DNA from 2 places in the Bradyrhizobium sp. BR 1432 genome. Region 1 is predicted to be linked to the other one. Evidence: riboswitches for the same ligand, from Rfam matches in the RefSeq annotation. Region 1 holds a riboswitch; the other holds the start of a gene.

Evidence for each region. A riboswitch is a leader RNA that binds a small molecule or an ion and turns the genes downstream of it on or off. The one in region 1 is predicted to bind fluoride.
Region 2: another riboswitch for fluoride. It lies ahead of ACSKB8_RS44110 (MFS transporter); the one in region 1 lies ahead of ACSKB8_RS06420 (hypothetical protein).

What each region holds. Positions count from the first base shown of each region.
Region 1 is NZ_JBPUGF010000003.1:1,317,901-1,326,010, reverse strand. Features, by position in the region: partial or broken gene hisD (histidinol dehydrogenase) at 1-155, shown strand, start outside; gene ACSKB8_RS06450 (UPF0262 family protein) at 152-649, shown strand; gene ACSKB8_RS06445 (low molecular weight phosphatase family protein) at 656-1,123, shown strand; gene ACSKB8_RS06440 (Maf-like protein) at 1,280-1,909, shown strand; gene yacG (DNA gyrase inhibitor YacG) at 2,028-2,210, shown strand; tRNA gene ACSKB8_RS06430 (tRNA-Phe) at 2,395-2,470, shown strand; gene eno (phosphopyruvate hydratase) at 2,548-3,804, opposite strand; gene ACSKB8_RS06420 (hypothetical protein) at 3,831-4,256, opposite strand; fluoride riboswitch at 4,441-4,500, opposite strand; fluoride riboswitch at 4,595-4,656, shown strand; gene ACSKB8_RS06415 (MutS-related protein) at 4,679-6,289, shown strand; gene ACSKB8_RS06410 (MutS-related protein) at 6,398-7,879, shown strand; gene ACSKB8_RS06405 (histidine phosphatase family protein) at 7,908-8,110, opposite strand, start outside.
Region 2 is NZ_JBPUGF010000004.1:663,091-671,200, forward strand. Features, by position in the region: gene ACSKB8_RS44085 (adenylate/guanylate cyclase domain-containing protein) at 1-632, shown strand, start outside; gene clpS (ATP-dependent Clp protease adapter ClpS) at 636-941, opposite strand; gene ACSKB8_RS44095 (DUF190 domain-containing protein) at 985-1,326, opposite strand; gene crcB (fluoride efflux transporter CrcB) at 1,329-1,757, opposite strand; gene crcB (fluoride efflux transporter CrcB) at 1,764-2,153, opposite strand; gene ACSKB8_RS44110 (MFS transporter) at 2,173-3,381, opposite strand; fluoride riboswitch at 3,510-3,586, opposite strand; gene ACSKB8_RS44115 (DUF1194 domain-containing protein) at 3,835-4,698, shown strand; gene ACSKB8_RS44120 (hypothetical protein) at 4,877-5,512, shown strand; gene ACSKB8_RS44125 (enoyl-CoA hydratase/isomerase family protein) at 5,525-5,953, opposite strand; partial or broken gene ACSKB8_RS44130 (enoyl-CoA hydratase-related protein) at 6,027-6,305, opposite strand; gene ACSKB8_RS44135 (nucleotidyltransferase domain-containing protein) at 6,310-7,137, opposite strand; gene ACSKB8_RS44140 (hypothetical protein) at 7,247-7,846, shown strand; gene ACSKB8_RS44145 (hypothetical protein) at 7,843-8,110, opposite strand, start outside.

The DNA.
Region 1 (8,110 bases):
GGCTGTCGGTGCACGACTTCATGAAGCGCACCTCGATCCTGAAATGCGGCCCGGATCAGCTGCGTGCGCTGGGCCCGGCCGCGATGACGCTCGGCAAGGCGGAGGGGCTGGACGCCCATTCGCGCTCGATTGGATTGCGCCTCAATCTGTCATGACAAAGCCGCCCGAACAGGACGACTCCAACAATCGCATCGTCGGCGTCACGCTCGACGAGGACTCGATCGGCCGTTCCGGGCCTGACATCGAGCACGAGCGCGCGATCGCGATCTACGACCTGATCGAGCAGAATTTGTTCGCGCCCGACGGCGCCGACGGGCAGGGCCCGTTCACGCTGCATATCGGCATCACCGGCAACCGGTTGATGTTCGACATCCGCCGCGAGGACGGCACGCCTGTCGTCGCGCATCTGTTGTCGCTGACGCCGTTCCGGCGGATCGTGAAGGACTATTTCATGATCTGCGACAGCTACTATCAGGCGATCCGGACCGCGACGCCGGACAAGATCGAGGCCATCGACATGGGCCGCCGCGGCATCCATGATGAGGGATCGCGCACGCTCCAGGAGCGGCTGAAGGGCAAGGTGCGGGTCGACTTCGAGACCTCGCGCCGGCTGTTCACGCTCATTACCGTCCTGCATTGGAAAGGATAAAAGCGGATGGCTGCGCCCCCACGCGCACGCGATCCGCAATCGGTGCTGTTCGCCTGCGCGATGAACAGCGTGCGCTCGCCGATGGCTGAGAGCCTGTTGCAGCACATGTTTCCGCAGGGCCTCTACGTGAGGTCGGCCGGCACCAGGAAGGGCGACCTCGATCCGTTTGCGGTGTCCGTGATGGCCGAGCTCGGCCAGGACATCTCCGCCCATAGGCCGCAGACCTTCGAGGAGCTGGAGGACTGGGAGGGATTGAACTTCGACCTCATCATCACGCTGTCGCCGGAGGCGCACCACAGGGCACTGGAGCTGACCCGCACGCTCGCCGCCGACGTCGAATACTGGCCGACGCAGGATCCCACCACCATCGAAGGCAGCCGTGACCAGAAGCTCGCCGCCTATCGCGAGGTCTGCGATCAGCTCTTGATGCGCATCCGCCGGCGATTCGCAAAGGCGGGTGCGGCGAGCGGGTAGCATGCGGCGACCGTAACACCCGCGTCACAGAGCGCAGGCACACGCGTGTTGGCAACCTCGAATCACCAAACCTCCGGTTCCCGGGTTGTGAAACCGGCCCCCTTCCGATAGGTTCCGCGCGAAATTCACTCCCTGCTTCATCCCCCAAATCACCTGATGCTCGGCCGCCCCAAATTCGTACTTGCCTCCGGTTCGCCGCGACGCCTGTCGCTGCTCAACCAGGCCGGCATCGAGCCGGATGCGCTCCGGCCGGCCGACGTCGACGAGACGCCGAAGCGGGGCGAGCTGCCGCGCGCCTGCGCCAACCGCCTCGCCCGGGCCAAGGCCGATGCGGCGCTGAAATCGGTGCAGCTGGATGACGAGCTGCGCGGCGCCTTCATCCTCTCTGCCGACACCGTGGTGGCGGTCGGCCGCCGCATCCTGCCCAAGGCCAACCTCGTCGACGAAGCCGCGCAGTGCCTGCGGCTGCTGTCGGGCCGCAACCACCGGGTCTACACTGCGATCTGCCTCGTGACGCCGCGCGAGGCCTTCCGCCAGCGCCTGGTCGAGACCCGCGTCCGATTCAAGCGCCTCTCGGAAGACGACATCCAGGCCTATATCGGCTCCGGCGAATGGCGCGGCAAAGCCGGCGGCTATGCCGTGCAGGGCATCGCCGGCTCGTTCGTGGTCAAGATGGTCGGCTCCTACACCAACGTGGTCGGCCTGCCGCTGTACGAGACCACGGCCCTGCTCGGCGGCGAGGGCTTTCCGACCCGCTTCGGCTGGCTCAACGGCACCGCGGTGTGAGCACCACAGCGCCGCCGACAAAAAACGCGAAAACAACCCCATGCATGCGCCCTCGCCCGAGGAACTCGTTTGCCGGCCGGCGCTTGACCTGCCTCACCTCGTGTAAGCTGCTCCGACCATGAACGATCACGTCAAAACGCCCGCCGCCCCCCTCAAGACCTGCCCGATCTGCGGCAAGCCGCAGTCAGAGGCCACCCGCCCGTTCTGCTCCTCGCGCTGCCGCGACGTCGATTTGAACCGCTGGCTGAAAGGCTCCTACGTCATCCCCGGCCGCGACGACGAGACCGATGACGTGGAATAACAAGCGATATCAATGATTTGGTGAGCTCAAGAAGCGCCGCGTGCCAGCCGCGGCGAGCCCGCCCCACCTTGTGCACAGCCGGGCCACGCCCGGCGCAGCCTTCAGGCGAAGCCGGGTGGACAGGCCGCTTCTAGCCCACTATAAACCGCCCGCTCGATGGGCTTTGGCCCCTCTCTTGGAGCACGCCCAGGTAGCTCAGTTGGTAGAGCATGCGACTGAAAATCGCAGTGTCGGTGGTTCGATTCCGCCCCTGGGCACCACGATCTTCGTGCGGCTACCACGCCGAAATAGATGAATCGCAACTCGCGGACAGCTCCGTAGGTGCATTCGCTCCGCCTTAATGCGTCAGAAATGGGCTTTCGTAGACCGCCGCAGGGCCAAGTTCGCGCTCGATTTCGAGCAGGCGATTGTATTTTGCGAGCCGCTCGCTGCGGGACAGTGATCCAGCCTTGATCTGTCCACCGCCCATGGCAACCGCAAAGTCGGAAATGAACGTGTCCTCGGTCTCGCCCGATCTATGCGAGATTACGTAGCCCCAACCAGCATCGCGGCACATCTGCACCGCCTTCATGGTCTCGGTAACCGTGCCGATCTGGTTCAGCTTGATCAGAACCGCATTGGTCGCTCTGCTATCGATACCCTTCTGGATAAAACGAGGATTGGTGACGTAAAGATCGTCGCCGACGATCTGGATTCGGTCGCCGCAAGCGGCCATCTGCAGGCGGAATCCGTCCCAGTCATCCTCGGCGAATCCATCCTCGATCGAAACGATAGGATAAGCGTCTAACAGGCCGTTGTAGAGAGAAAGCAGCTCGTCTCGCGAGAGGGTCTTGTCACCGGATTTGGCGAAGACGTACTTGCCATCATTTGCAAAGGTGCTGGCTGCGGGATCGAAGGCAAGGGCAACGTCGGTGCCGGGCTGCAACCCCGTCTTGCGGATCGCTTCAACGATCAATTCGCAAGCCTCTTCGATAGTCCTCAAGTTGGGCGCAAACCCTCCCTCGTCGCCGACCGCAGTCGAGTGCCCCGCCTTGTGTAGGAGCTCGTGGAGCGCGTGGAAGGTCTCGGCCCCGTAGCGGACGGCTTCCGCAAAGTTTGGGGCGCCATGGGGCACTATCATGAATTCCTGGAAGTCGAGCGAATTCTGGGCATGCCGCCCGCCGTTGATGACGTTCATCATGGGGACGGGGAGCCTCGTTGCTGAGACGCCGCCCAGATAGCAGTAGAGCGGCACACCTGCCGCCGAAGCCGCGGCACGCGCGATGGCCATGGAGACACCAAGGATCGCATTCGCACCCAGCTTGATCTTGCTCTCGGTGCCGTCGAGCACGATCAATGCCGTGTCGATGGGCTCCTGGGGGCAGGCAGCCATCCCCATGAGGCGATCCCGAATGATCCCATTGACGTGAGAAACGGCCTTGAGCACGCCTTTGCCGCCGTACCGCGCCATATCGCCATCGCGCAGCTCCAGCGCTTCGTAGCGTCCAGTCGAGGCGCCGGACGGCACCGAAGCCGTGCCGGCGTGCCCATTGTCGAGCCTTGCCACGACGCGAAGCGTGGGATAGCCGCGCGAGTTCGAGAATTTCGAATGCATCGAGAGCTTGGATGGCCGGAAGCGGACTATTCATCTTTGTCTCCATGATCGACCGAACTCCAGGTGAGTGAAGAGTGCTCGGAATTGTCGGCGTGCATCGACCGCGAATTCGCTTCGGCCTGGTCGCGGGGCATCTCAAGCGACAGCGAGCGTTCGAGTGCCGCCTCCTGCGCGCGCAGCCAGTCGAACAGGTCGCTTCGCTGGCCGCCGAGGGGGCGCGCCCATCGCAAGTTCTTGAACGGCGTAGCCTCCGGTCCGGCCCACCAATACTCCTTCGTGACCATCAGCGACCAGCCGGGGCGACCTGACCGGGACAAGGTGAAGATCTCGATGACGATTCCATGTCTGGAGCTCGAAAAACTATGGCGCTCCCGCTCGAATTCGACACCATCATGCGTCCAGCGGGATCGTTTCATGCCCGGATTCGTGCTGGTTATGAGGAGGTCGAACATCCGGAAGAATGAGGGGCGTGCCAGGCTTCTCATGGCTCTGTGCCCCCATCTTGGTCCGCCTCGCTACGTGAGCAGACGACCATGGACGCGGAAAAAAGCACGCGTGGGCGCTCCGCTTGCGAAGGCCGGCAACCATCAGATCCTAAGGGAACGCCGGCCATTGTGTCTCCTACCACCGAGATGGTGCGCGGTAGGAGTCATCAGCCTGCGGCGGTTTCGGGGGCACTCCATCCCCGTCGATATCGTGCATAGTCTAATTGCGCCGCCCGCTTGGGGCAAGAAAATGGAGGGGCGGCTAGTGGCTCGTTGACCGGAACCAGATCGGACGTATACTCGTTTGCAATGTTGGCGATGGGGTTCGCCTGAACCGCCCCGAGGGGCTGATGACTCCTACCGAAGCACGGCTTTGGAGGAGTTTTATTGTGTCTTATCCGCGCCCCCAACCACCGCTTACGGCCGAGTCTGACGGACGCGAACGCCATCCAAGCGCGCCGGATATCGTGCCAAGCGTCCTCTTCGATCGGCCCGAGGACTCTACGGCCGCTCCGGAAAGTGCAGCGCCAGAATTCTTCGCTGATCTGAATCTGGATCAGCTGGTGGCCGCGATAACGGCCGGCTTTGAAGAATACGCCATCAAGCCTGTTTTTCACGTCCCGCTGCAGCGGGTTGAAGCCATTGAATATCGTCACGAAGTCTTCCGCGATCTCGAAGACCCGGCTCTCCTCGACAACATCAGACACTTCGCCGAGCGAATGAGGGATGCCCGGATCCACAAGGCGCTATCGGCCAAGCTCTACGACCGATTTCACAAGCAGATGTGGTTTCTCCACGCAATAGAGATCTACTGCAATGCGGTCGATCAATTGGCGACGGATCTGACGCGATCTCAGATGAAGTCCCGAGCGCTCCTGAGCATTCGCGACTATCTGACCGGCTACATTGCGCAGGACAATTTCGTTGCTCTCCGCGATGAAGCCAAGAGCATCTCTGACCAACTGTCGCAGGTCAGATACGGCATCGTGATACGTGAGGCCTCGTTCACGGTGAAGAACCTCCAGGATGAGCCGGACTACAGCGCGGAAGTTGAGGCGACGTTCGCGAGATTCAAGCAAGGCGCCGCCACAGACTACCGCTCGAAATTCAACGATGCGCCGGAGGACATGAACCACATCGAAGCCAAAGTGCTTCAGTTGGTGGCGCGCCTCAATCCGGAGCCGTTTGCTCGCCTGCTAGCGTTCTGCGCTCGGCAAGTCGAATTTCTCGACAAGGCCATCGTAGGATTCGATAGGGACGTCCAGTTCTATCTCGCTTACTTGAAACAGACGACGAGGCTCGAACAGGCCGGACTACGGTTGTGCCTGCCCGAGGTTTCCGACAACTCCAAACAGGTCCATTGCCGGGAGGGGTTCGACCTTGCGCTCGCGCTGAAACACGTCGGTGAGCAGAAACCGGTTGTCTGCAACGATTTTGATCTGACGGGCAGGGAGCGGCTCATTGTGGTGTCCGGACCCAATCAGGGCGGCAAGACGACCTTCGCCCGCATGGTCGGACAATTGCACTATCTTGCAAGCCTGGGATGCCCGGTCCCGGCGCGAGGGGCCAAGCTTTACCTGGTCGACCAGATCTTCACGCACTTCGAACGGGAAGAGAAGGTCGAAAACCTACGCGGCAAACTGGAAGACGACCTGGTTCGGATCCGTTCGATCCTGAAGCGGGTCACGCGGCGCTCCATCGTGATTTTGAATGAGATCTTCACCTCCACGACGATTCGCGACGAGACATTCCTCAGTCAGAAGGTCATGACGAAGCTCGCGGCCATGGATGTGCTCGGCGTCTGGGTCACGTTCGTCGACGAGCTGTCGACGTTCGGTCCGGAGACCGTTTCGATGGTGAGCACGGTTGTACCGGACCAGCCGGCAGTCCGCACGTTCAAGATCGAGCGGCGGACTGCCGATGGCCTGGCTTATGCGATGGCGATCGCCCAGAAATACGGTCTGACGCATCAGCGCGTAAAGGAGCGCATCAAGCCATGAAGGCGTTCCTGCTGTATCCAGCGCGATTTCGACCCGACGCTGCTGCTATCGCGGCGAGATCGATCCTATGCCCGGCAGAAGGAGCCGGGACTGGATCTCAATCAAGCCTTGCCCTGGAATCATGCCGCCCTGAACCAGGATCTCGGACTTGATATCCTCTTGAACACGATGGCCGGTGGTGACGCCTTCCTGTTGGAAGTGGCCTTGGTCGGGCTGCTCAACGGAGTTTGCGAACTCGACGTGATCGAATATCGCCAGGACGTGCTGCGAGACTGCCTGCAGCACGGGCCGACTCTCAGACGGGCATACGACATCGTGGTCGAGGCATTGAAAGCCGAAAGAAAGCACTATTGGTCGCCGATGTCGCGCTACCCTACCGGCACGCTGTCGCATGCCGTCGAAATATTGGACATCTTCGTTCCGGCCTTACGGAAGCTCCGAGCCTTGGCCGACCGGAACATTGGACGGTTCAACTCACGAGGATTCTCCAGATTATTCGAAATGCTCCGGGCTGAACTGAGCGATCCGTATTTTGAGGAGATCGAGGATCATCTGAAGCGGCTGAAATTCAAAGGTGGGGTTCTGGTCAGCGCCCAACTAGGTAAGGGCAATAAGGCAACCAACTACGTCCTGCGCAAGCCGCATAGGAAGGATCTCGGCTGGTTCGCCCGGCTGTGGCCGACCACCGAAGGATACACGTCCTATCTGAATCCGCGAGACGAAGCCGGCGCCCGCGCTCTGTCCGAATTGCGGGATCGGGGTATCAACCTGGTGGCAAATGCGCTCGCCCAGTCAATGGATCACATTTCGAGCTTCTTTCAGATGCTGCGGACTGAGCTTGCTTTCTATGTGGGCTGCTTGAACCTTTACGAACACATTCAAAAGCTCGGCACGCCCACCTGTCTTCCAAGGCCCGTGGAGCTGGACGGCAGCGTATTGTCGTTCTTGGGTCTCTACGACGTTTGTCTTGCGATCAGCATGAACCGAGTGCCCGTCGGCAACGATCTGGTGACCGCCGGCAAAGATCTCATCGTGATCACGGGCGCCAATTCGGGAGGCAAATCGACGTTCCTGCGTAGTCTGGGCCTCGCCCAACTGATGATGCAGGCGGGCGTGTTCGTCCCGGCGGAGACGTTTTCGGCCGAGGTCCGGACCGCGCTGTTCAGCCATTTCAAGCGCGAAGAAGATGCCGCGATGGAGAGTGGAAAGCTCGACGAAGAGCTGAGCCGGATGAGCGAGCTCGTTGAGCATCTTGGTCCGGGCGCGATGATGCTCATGAATGAGTTGTTCGCGGCGACCAATGAACGGGAAGGATCGGAAATCGCGATGCAGATCGCGACCGCCTTGCTGGAGAAGGGAGTGAAGGTCGGCTACGTGACGCATCTGCACCAGTTCGCGCATCGTATGCATCAGAAGAAGCTTCCGAATGCGCTGTTCCTGCGGTCGGAGCGCCAGCCGGACGGCACGCGGACGTTCCGGCTGATCGAAGCCACGCCGCTGCAAACGAGCTATGGGGAAGATCTCTACGCGAACGTATTTGGAGGGGACGAGCAGTCGACGCAATCCCGTCGGCTGTCAGCGGCTCAATAACCTGGGCGAGAAGAGGCGGTGTGCTGAGCTAGGCCGGATCGATCCCGTCTAAATGGGCGGTCTCGTTGATCGCAAGAACACGAATCCGATCGCTGGTTATCTCGATCTCGTTGATGCAACAGGGCTCTTGCGTGAGCCGCCAGTAGGAGGAGAGCGGCAGGTCCGCGACCTGCAAAAGCAGCGCCCGGTTCACGCTATCATGCGAAACCAGAACGACGGTGCCAGAGGGGT
Region 2 (8,110 bases), on a different contig from region 1:
ACCGCGCCGGCGCACGCATTCTCGGCGGCCAGATCCGCCGTGGACACACCGACACCATGCAGGCGGTGATCTGGCTCTCGGACCTGCGCGGCTTCACTGCGCTGTCGGACCGGCTGCCAGCCGAGACGGTGGTCGCAATCCTCAACCATTATTTCGATTGCCAGGTCACCGCGATCCGGGGCCACGGCGGCGAGGTGTTGAAATTCATGGGCGACGGCCTGCTCGCAGTGTTTCCGATCGACGAATATGTCGGCGATGCCGCCCATGTCTGCGCGCGCGTGCTGGAGGCGGCGCGTGAATCGCGCGCCAGCGTGGAGCAGCTCGCGTTTCCGGTCGGCGATGTCGTCGAGCGCTTCCGCTTTGGCGTCGCGCTGCACATCGGCAACATCCTCTACGGCAATATCGGTGGCGGCAACCGGCTGGACTTCACCTGCATCGGCCCCGCCGTCAATCTCGCGGCCCGGCTGGAGAAGATCACGGGGCGGCTGGGGCGGACCGTTGTGGCCTCGGAAGGTTTTGCCAATGTCTGCCACCACGATTGGCACGAGCTCGGCGAATTTCCGATCGCAGGATTTTCCAAGGCACAGCGCGTGTACGGGCTGGCCGAAGAAACGCACGCGCTGGTGGGCTGAGCTTTATTCCTCCGGCTCCGTCGTGAACAGCAACGGGTAGCCCTTGGCGCGGCCGGCATCGGTGGCACGCGTCGCCTTGGTCTCGGCGACGTCCTTGGTGAACACGGCGACGACGCAGGTGCCCAGCTTGTGCGCGGTGATCATCACCTTGTAGGCCTGATCCTCCGTCATGCGGAATTCGGCCTTGAGCACCATGGTGACGAATTCGCGCGGCGTGTAATCATCGTTGATCAGGATGACCTTGTGCAGCCGCGGCCGCTCGACCTTGGTCTTCGTCCTGGTTTTCGGTGTGGTAACAGTATCGTTCATTCCGCCTCCCGGACACGGCGGGCTCGGGTTCCTGCTGGAGCGATCAGCTCGCGGCCTTCGCACCATATTGTAGGACCTGCACCTTCTCCAAGGTGATCAGGCCGCTCGACATCATGCCATCCAGGATGGGCAGGAATGCGTTGATGTTGTCCTCGCTGTCGACGATCTCGATCAGCAGCGGCAGGTCTTCCGAAAGTCGCAGGATCTTCGAAGTGTGCAGCCGGCTCGATTTGCCGAAGCCCATCGGACCGCGCAGCACGGTGGCACCGGCGAGGTGCCGCTCGCGCGCGGTCATCACGATCGCTTCATAGAGCGGCTTGCCGTCGAAATGGTCGCTCTCGCCGATGAAGATCCGAAGCAAAACGGCCTGAGCGGGGATTTGCATGGTCAACTCCTTGTCAAGCGGTTGTAGCGGCTCGCCATCATATGCCCGAGCCACGCCGACACCAGCCAGCAGATGACGGACGCTGCGACATAGGCAAGTGCCGTGTACTTCAGGCCGCCGTGGAGCAGTCGGAAGGTCTCCAGGCTGAAGGTCGAGAACGTGGTGTAGCCGCCGCAGAACCCGGTCATGACGAACTGCCGGTGCTCCGGACGCGCCAGCATGCGGCCGTCGGGGCCGGTCAGCGCCGCGTAGAAGCCGATGATCAGCGATCCCGTGGCGTTGATGAACAGCGTGGCGAAGGGAAAGCCCGGTCCGGTGTCGAGCGCGAGACCGACCAGATAACGGGTCAGTCCGCCGACGATGCTGCCGGCGGCAACCCAGGCGTAGAGTATCGCGCTACGCCAGCGCTCGGCGGAGGAGGGGACGGCCATGCGCTTCTATCCTCCAAGCCTGTCCGCGAGGAGGAAGCCGCAACTGACGGCTGCAAGGCACAGCCCGACCGAGAGCACGACATTGCCGAGCGCGGAGAGCGGCTCGCCGCTCCGCGCCAGCGTCAGGGTTTGCAGACTGAACGAGGACACCGTGGTGTAGCAGCCGAGAAAGCCGGTCACCGCGAACAGCCAGGGGGTGGGCGTGGCGAAGGCCGAGCCGGGATGGGTCGCGAGCGCGCCGAAAATGCCGATCAGGAAGGCGCCGGTGACATTGATGGTCATGGTGCCCCACGGAAACGTCTCGCCCAATCGCCGCGCGATCGCGCCGGACACGAAATAGCGCGCACAGCCGCCGAGCACGCTACCCATCATGATCGCAAGCACCCCACTCAGCACGACGAAAGCCTCCCCGTCATCATTCTTGCTCCGCTGCCAGACCGTTGCCGACGGCAAGCAGCCCCATGAGCGAGATCAGGGCAAAGCCGAGTCCCGCCAGGAACGTGCCTGCCGGACCATAGGCATCCCACAACGCGCCGGCGATCACGCTCGCAGCCAGCAGGGCCAGGCCCGTGAGCAGGTTGAAATAGCCGAATGCGGTGCCGCGCAGGCTCGGCGGCGCGGCATCGGCGACGAGGGCCGAGAGCAGGCCTTGCGTCAGCCCCATATGCAGCCCCCACAGCACGACGCCGAGCGCGAGGCCTGCAAGGCTCGGGAGCAGTGCCAGCGCGAGGTCGGCGCCGGCGAGGAAGACCAGGCCGAGCGCGAGCAGGCCGGTGCGGTTGATCCGGTCCGACAGCACGCCGGCGGGATAGGCCGACAGCGCATAAGTGACGTTCATCAGCACCAGCACCGCCGGCACCCACATCGGGTTGAGCCCGATGTTCTGCGCGCGCAGGATCAGGAAGGCCTCGCTGAAGCGCGCCAGCGTGAACACGACACCGACCGCGACGACGCGCCAGTAGACTGCCCCGAGCTGCTGCATCGCGGCAAGATTGAGCGGGTTCGTTGCAGGTTTTCGGTTCGGATCCGGCTCCGGCTCGTGCACGGCGAAGGCGATCAGGCCGAAGGACAGAAAGGCCGGCAGCACTGCCACCCAGAACACGATCGTAAAATTGTCAGCCGTCCACCACATCATGCCGATGGCCGCGAGCGGCCCGACGAAGGCGCCGATGGTGTCGAGCGATTGCCGCAGGCCAAAGCTCGCGCCGCGCAGGCCGATGGGAGCGATGTCGGCGATCAGCGCATCGCGCGGCGCGCCGCGAATGCCCTTGCCGACGCGGTCGATGAAGCGTGCCGCCACCAGCCATCCGACGCTCGGGGCGAGCGGAAACAGCGGCTTGGTGAAGGCGGCCAGCCCGTAGCCGAGCGCGGCGAGCAGCTTGCGGCGGCCGAGCCAGTCCGACAACGCGCCGGAGAAGATCTTCGTGATCGAGGCGGTCGCCTCGGCAATGCCCTCGATGAAGCCGACCGTGAGCGTGGAGGCGCCGAGCGCGGTGACGAGATAGACCGGCAGCAGCGCATGGATCATCTCGGAGGAGATGTCCATCAGCATCGAGACGAAGCCGAGCACCCAGATTCCCCTGGGTAAGGTGGCGCGCGCAGCATTCGGTGTCGTCGTGGTCACGTCTTCACTTTCTCCTGGCCTTGGCTTGCTGGCCCAGTTTCCTGCCTTCGCCACCAGGCAACAAAAAACCCGCCATCGGCGGGTCGGTCCATGCTCCCACCAAAGGCAGAGGCTCAAAGATTGCCCCACCTCAAGCAGGAGTCATCAGCCCAGTACGATCATCGACCGCCGGGCGGTTGTCGGGGACTCCATCCCCATCTGTGCATCCAGCCTAGCATGGAAATTGCGGCGGACAAGTGGGCCGGCCGCGCTGTCCCTAGGCGTCATTCTGCGCGCGTCGCGAGCTCTGGAACGACGGTGCCGGTCTCGCTGTGTGTTCCAGTCGCGCGAAGCGAGGCAACACGGCGGCGAGCACGTCGTTCCTAACTCGAATGTGAAGCGCAAGCGATCTTCGCACTTTGCGGCAAGGCGATTGCATGTCACCATCGCGTCATACGACGGGAGACCGCTGCGATGCGCTTGCTGTTCTCGATCGGGGCTGTGCTGGTGGCCGGCGTGCTTGCCGGAGGGGACGTCGCGGGCATCGCGGCGCCAGGACCTAAATTCGAGCCGCTTGAGAATCAGCCGCAGCGGCTGGCTGCCGACAAGGATGCACAGACGGTCGACGTCGAACTGATCCTCGCGGTCGACGTCTCCTACTCCATGGACATGGACGAGCTCGCGGTCCAGCGCGAAGGCTACGCGCTGGCGATCCAGTCCAAAGAATTCCTCCAGGCGCTGAAGCTCGGTCCGAACGGCCGGATCGCGGTAACCTATTTCGAGTGGGCCGCCTCCAGCGACCAGAAGATCATCATCCCCTGGCGCCTGATCGACGGCCCCGAGACCGCGGATGCGGTTGCCGCCGAGATCATGAAGACGCCGATCCGGCGTGCCTCGCGCACCTCGATCTCCGGCGCGATCACGTTTGCGATGCCGCTGTTCGACGAGGATCCATATCGGGGCTTGCGTCGCGTGATCGACATTTCCGGTGACGGCCCCAACAACAATGGCATCCCGGTCACGGTGGCGCGCGATGCCGCGCTCGAGAAGGGCATCGTCATCAACGGTCTGCCGATCATGGTCAAGGAGCCGTCCTATTCGACCATGGATATCGACAATCTCGACTTCTACTACGAGGACTGCGTCATCGGCGGTCCCGGCTCTTTCGTCATCACGATCAAGGATCGCGACAAGTTCAAGGAAGCGATCCGCACCAAGCTGCTGATGGAGGTCGCTGGCCGCATGCCGGAGCGCCCCGTGATGCGGGTTGCGGACAAGGAGCCGCGCGTCAGTTGCATGATCGGCGAGAAGATCTGGTCGGACCGCTGGGGCCGTTAATAGCGCACGCCGGTTGGGACCTTTCGCCTCATCTCGCCCGACGGTTGAATTTAACCGCTCGTTAACCGGCACATGGCCCTAATCCGGTTGTTTCAGTTCGTTTCCGATCGCAGTTTTGACTTTGCTGTCGGGCGCGCGAACGAGAGCGGGTTCGTCGAACCCGTCCACCGAGCAGACCATGGCCATCGTCACGTCGAGCACCAGCCAGATTTCTCCCGCCAACGAGCGGCTGTATCACCAGAGCGCGCTGCTTGGTGACTGGAAGGGCAATTGGGTGGGCAACAACCAGCCCGTCGGCTTCAAGGTCGTGAACATCCGCGGTGCCCGGGCGCAGGTCGAGTACACCCATAACGGCCACACCGAGCGCGGCTTTGCCGAGGTCAAGGGCACGCTCATCACCTTTGGCGGGGTCACGGTCGGCACCAAGGACGGCAAGAACATGGTGCTGCTGTTCTCCTTCGGGGGCGCTGGCAAGCAGACCGCGAACCTCGAGAAGCAGGACCCGCCGGCTTCCGACAGCCGCCTCATGGGAAGCTGGGGCGGCTATTCCAGCGAGAACGGCAAGAGCGCGAGCTTCAAGGTGCTCTCGGTCAACGGCAAGGAAGCCCAGGTCAGCGTCACCACCGACGGCGTCACCCGCCAGGGCACCGGCACCGTCTACAAGAACGTCATCATGTTCGGCCAGGCGCAGATCGCAACCGATGACGGGCAGAACGGCAAGATCATCTACCAGGTCGGCACGAAATCCTTCATGGTGCCGGTGACGAAATATCCGCCGGCCAACTCCTCGTCTTCGGTCGACAAGACCGCCTGAAAGCTGCCGTCCTCACCATTTCGGCGGCCGCTTCTCCACGAACGCTCTCAAGCCCTCCTGCGCCTCATCCGACGTCGCGACATTGCAGAAATCGTCGACGGCGCTTGCAATGCTGCGCCGATAGTCGAGATCGATCTGGCGCATGAAGGCGGCGCGGCCCATCCGTAGCACCGCCGCCGATTTTCCCGCGAACTGCGCCGCGAGCCTTGCGACCTCGGCCTCGAGCTCCGCGTCGGCGACGACGCGGTTGACCACGCCGAGCTCGCGCGCCTCCGCGGCGCTGAAGACGCGGCCGGTGAACAGCAGATCGAAGGCGCGGTGACGTCCGACGATCCGCGGCAGATGGGCATAGTGGATCGCCGGGATGACGCCGACGTCGATCTCGGGATAGCCGAACGTCGCGCTCTCGGCCGCCAGCACCACATCGCAGGACACTGCCATGGTCATGCCGCCGCGCCGCACCGCCGACGGCGGCGATCGACGGTTTGCCGAGCCGATACTGCGCGTCGTAGAGGTCGATATAGAGCGCCTGGAGGAATTCGCGGATCTCGGCGCCGGGCTTGCCGAGCAGGATGTCGAGATCGAGGCCGGCCGAGAAGCGCTTAGGGATAGCGCTCGCCAGCACGACCACGCGCGCCTCCGGATCGTCCGCGGCGCGGCGGAGCGCCGCGACCACCGCGCGGATCACCTCGAGGCTCAGCGCGTTGACGGGCGGGCGGCGCAGCGTGATGCGGGCGATGTTGCCTGCAAATTCGTAAGTGACGGGACTATCCGATGTCACCGGGTTCTCCATGCTTTCAAGATGTCAGCACCTTCAGCTGCCGGTCGATCCTGCGCAAGGCCTCGCAAGCGGGCGCAAAGGTGCCGTCGCCGATCAGCCGCCAGACCTCGTTTGCCTGCTCCTCCAGTTGCGGAATCGTCAGCGGCAAGCCAGCCGCCTCCTGGAGCGCGCCCTTTTCGTTGATGAGATAGCGTTCGTTCAGGGCGAACAGCACCTGCGCAATGCAGGCGAGCGATCTGTAGAGGCATCCCGCGATGTGGGTCCGCTCGTCACGTGCCGCCGCGAGCTCGGCATTTTCGATGCTGAACAGGACTTCCCACTGGAAGCGCCGGATCAGGGCGCGGCGCAGAGCCTGCGGATACGGAAGCGCGATTGATTTGAGATGAACGATCAAACCCTTCGGGTCGTGCAGAGGCTGACAATACGCGATCTCGCCCATCCAGATGGCCGAGCAGAAGCCATGCGGATGGCCGGGCTGATAATCCATGGTGACCACGCCGGCGCGGCTGGATTCCATCGCCGCTTCGACCGCGTCGGCGTTGCGATAGAGCAGGTCGACCTTGCGGCCTTCCACTGAAAGCCAGGCGCCGCCGACGATCCACGGACCCCATTCGCCGACCGGCGTCACGGTCGTGGCTGCGGGATCGTCGGCGATGTCTTTTGCGGCGGCCAGCAACCGTTCGGTATCCAGCGGGATCGCCGTCTTGAAATAGAGGCCGACATCGTAGTCCGACGTGAAGTGCCCGCTGCCCCGTGCGCGCGAGCCGCCGAGAACGACAGCCTCGACGCCCGGTACCCCGGCAAAGGCGGACGTCAGGCGCGTGAGCAGCGGATCGTGGGGCATCAGCTGGAGCTCTCCGGGAGGCTCGGGGCCGTGACGTCGGCGCGGTCGCACCGCTGGCATTGGTGATGTCCGAGGAGTATAATTTGCAAAACTCTCAACGGTAACCTGGATGTTCAACTTCCCACGTTCACGCGCTCTTGCAACTCTCGCCGTGCTCTGCCTCACCGGCGCACCGGCTCATGCGCAAGTTGCGCCGCTGAGATATTGGATTCCCGGCGGGCCTTTCGGCCTCAGTGGTGGTGCCGAGCAGAGTTCCGATACTTACGGCGGCTTCTCGAGCTTCAATGCCGGCGATGCGGGTTGGCGTACCAGCTATGCGAACGGTTTCTTCGTCGGCAGCGAGCGCGGCAATTTTGGTCTGAGCGGCTTCAATCAGGCCGGCTCGGCCGGCAATTTCAGCGCGCTGTCCTATGACAGCACGCAGTTCGGCTACAACACCAAGACGGCGGGCGGCATCCCCGTCACGTTCTTCGCCGGCTTCGACACGCTGAAATTCGGCAACGGCATCGGCAGCTCGCTGGCGCCGCTGACCTCCAGCGCCACGCCCGGTTATGGCGCGTTCGCGGGTGTCGAGTTCAAGCCGACCTCCAATCTCAGCCTGTCGTTCGGTGCCGGATTCATCCAACAGCAATCGGGACGCATGGACAGCGACATCAACTCCTCGATGCTGCCCGGCGAGTCGCCGGCGCTGGGCGGCTTGCGTCGTTAGAATTGCATCACCAGCTCTGGTGGACGTCGCAGCGATTTCGGCAGGTTCGGGCCGGTCCCGAAGCGCATCACGATGTCGGGGCGCCGTTCGCCCAGCCCGAGCCGCGTCGCAAATTGCGGCCTCAGCGCTGCCACCTCGACCGGCTGGTTGACGAAGGAATATTTTAGTCCCAACGCGGTCGCCTGCAAGCCGAAACGCTGACAGGCGCGGCCGACCGCGATCCAATGCCACTTGTCGCTGCGATCGGCAGCGAGCACGATGACG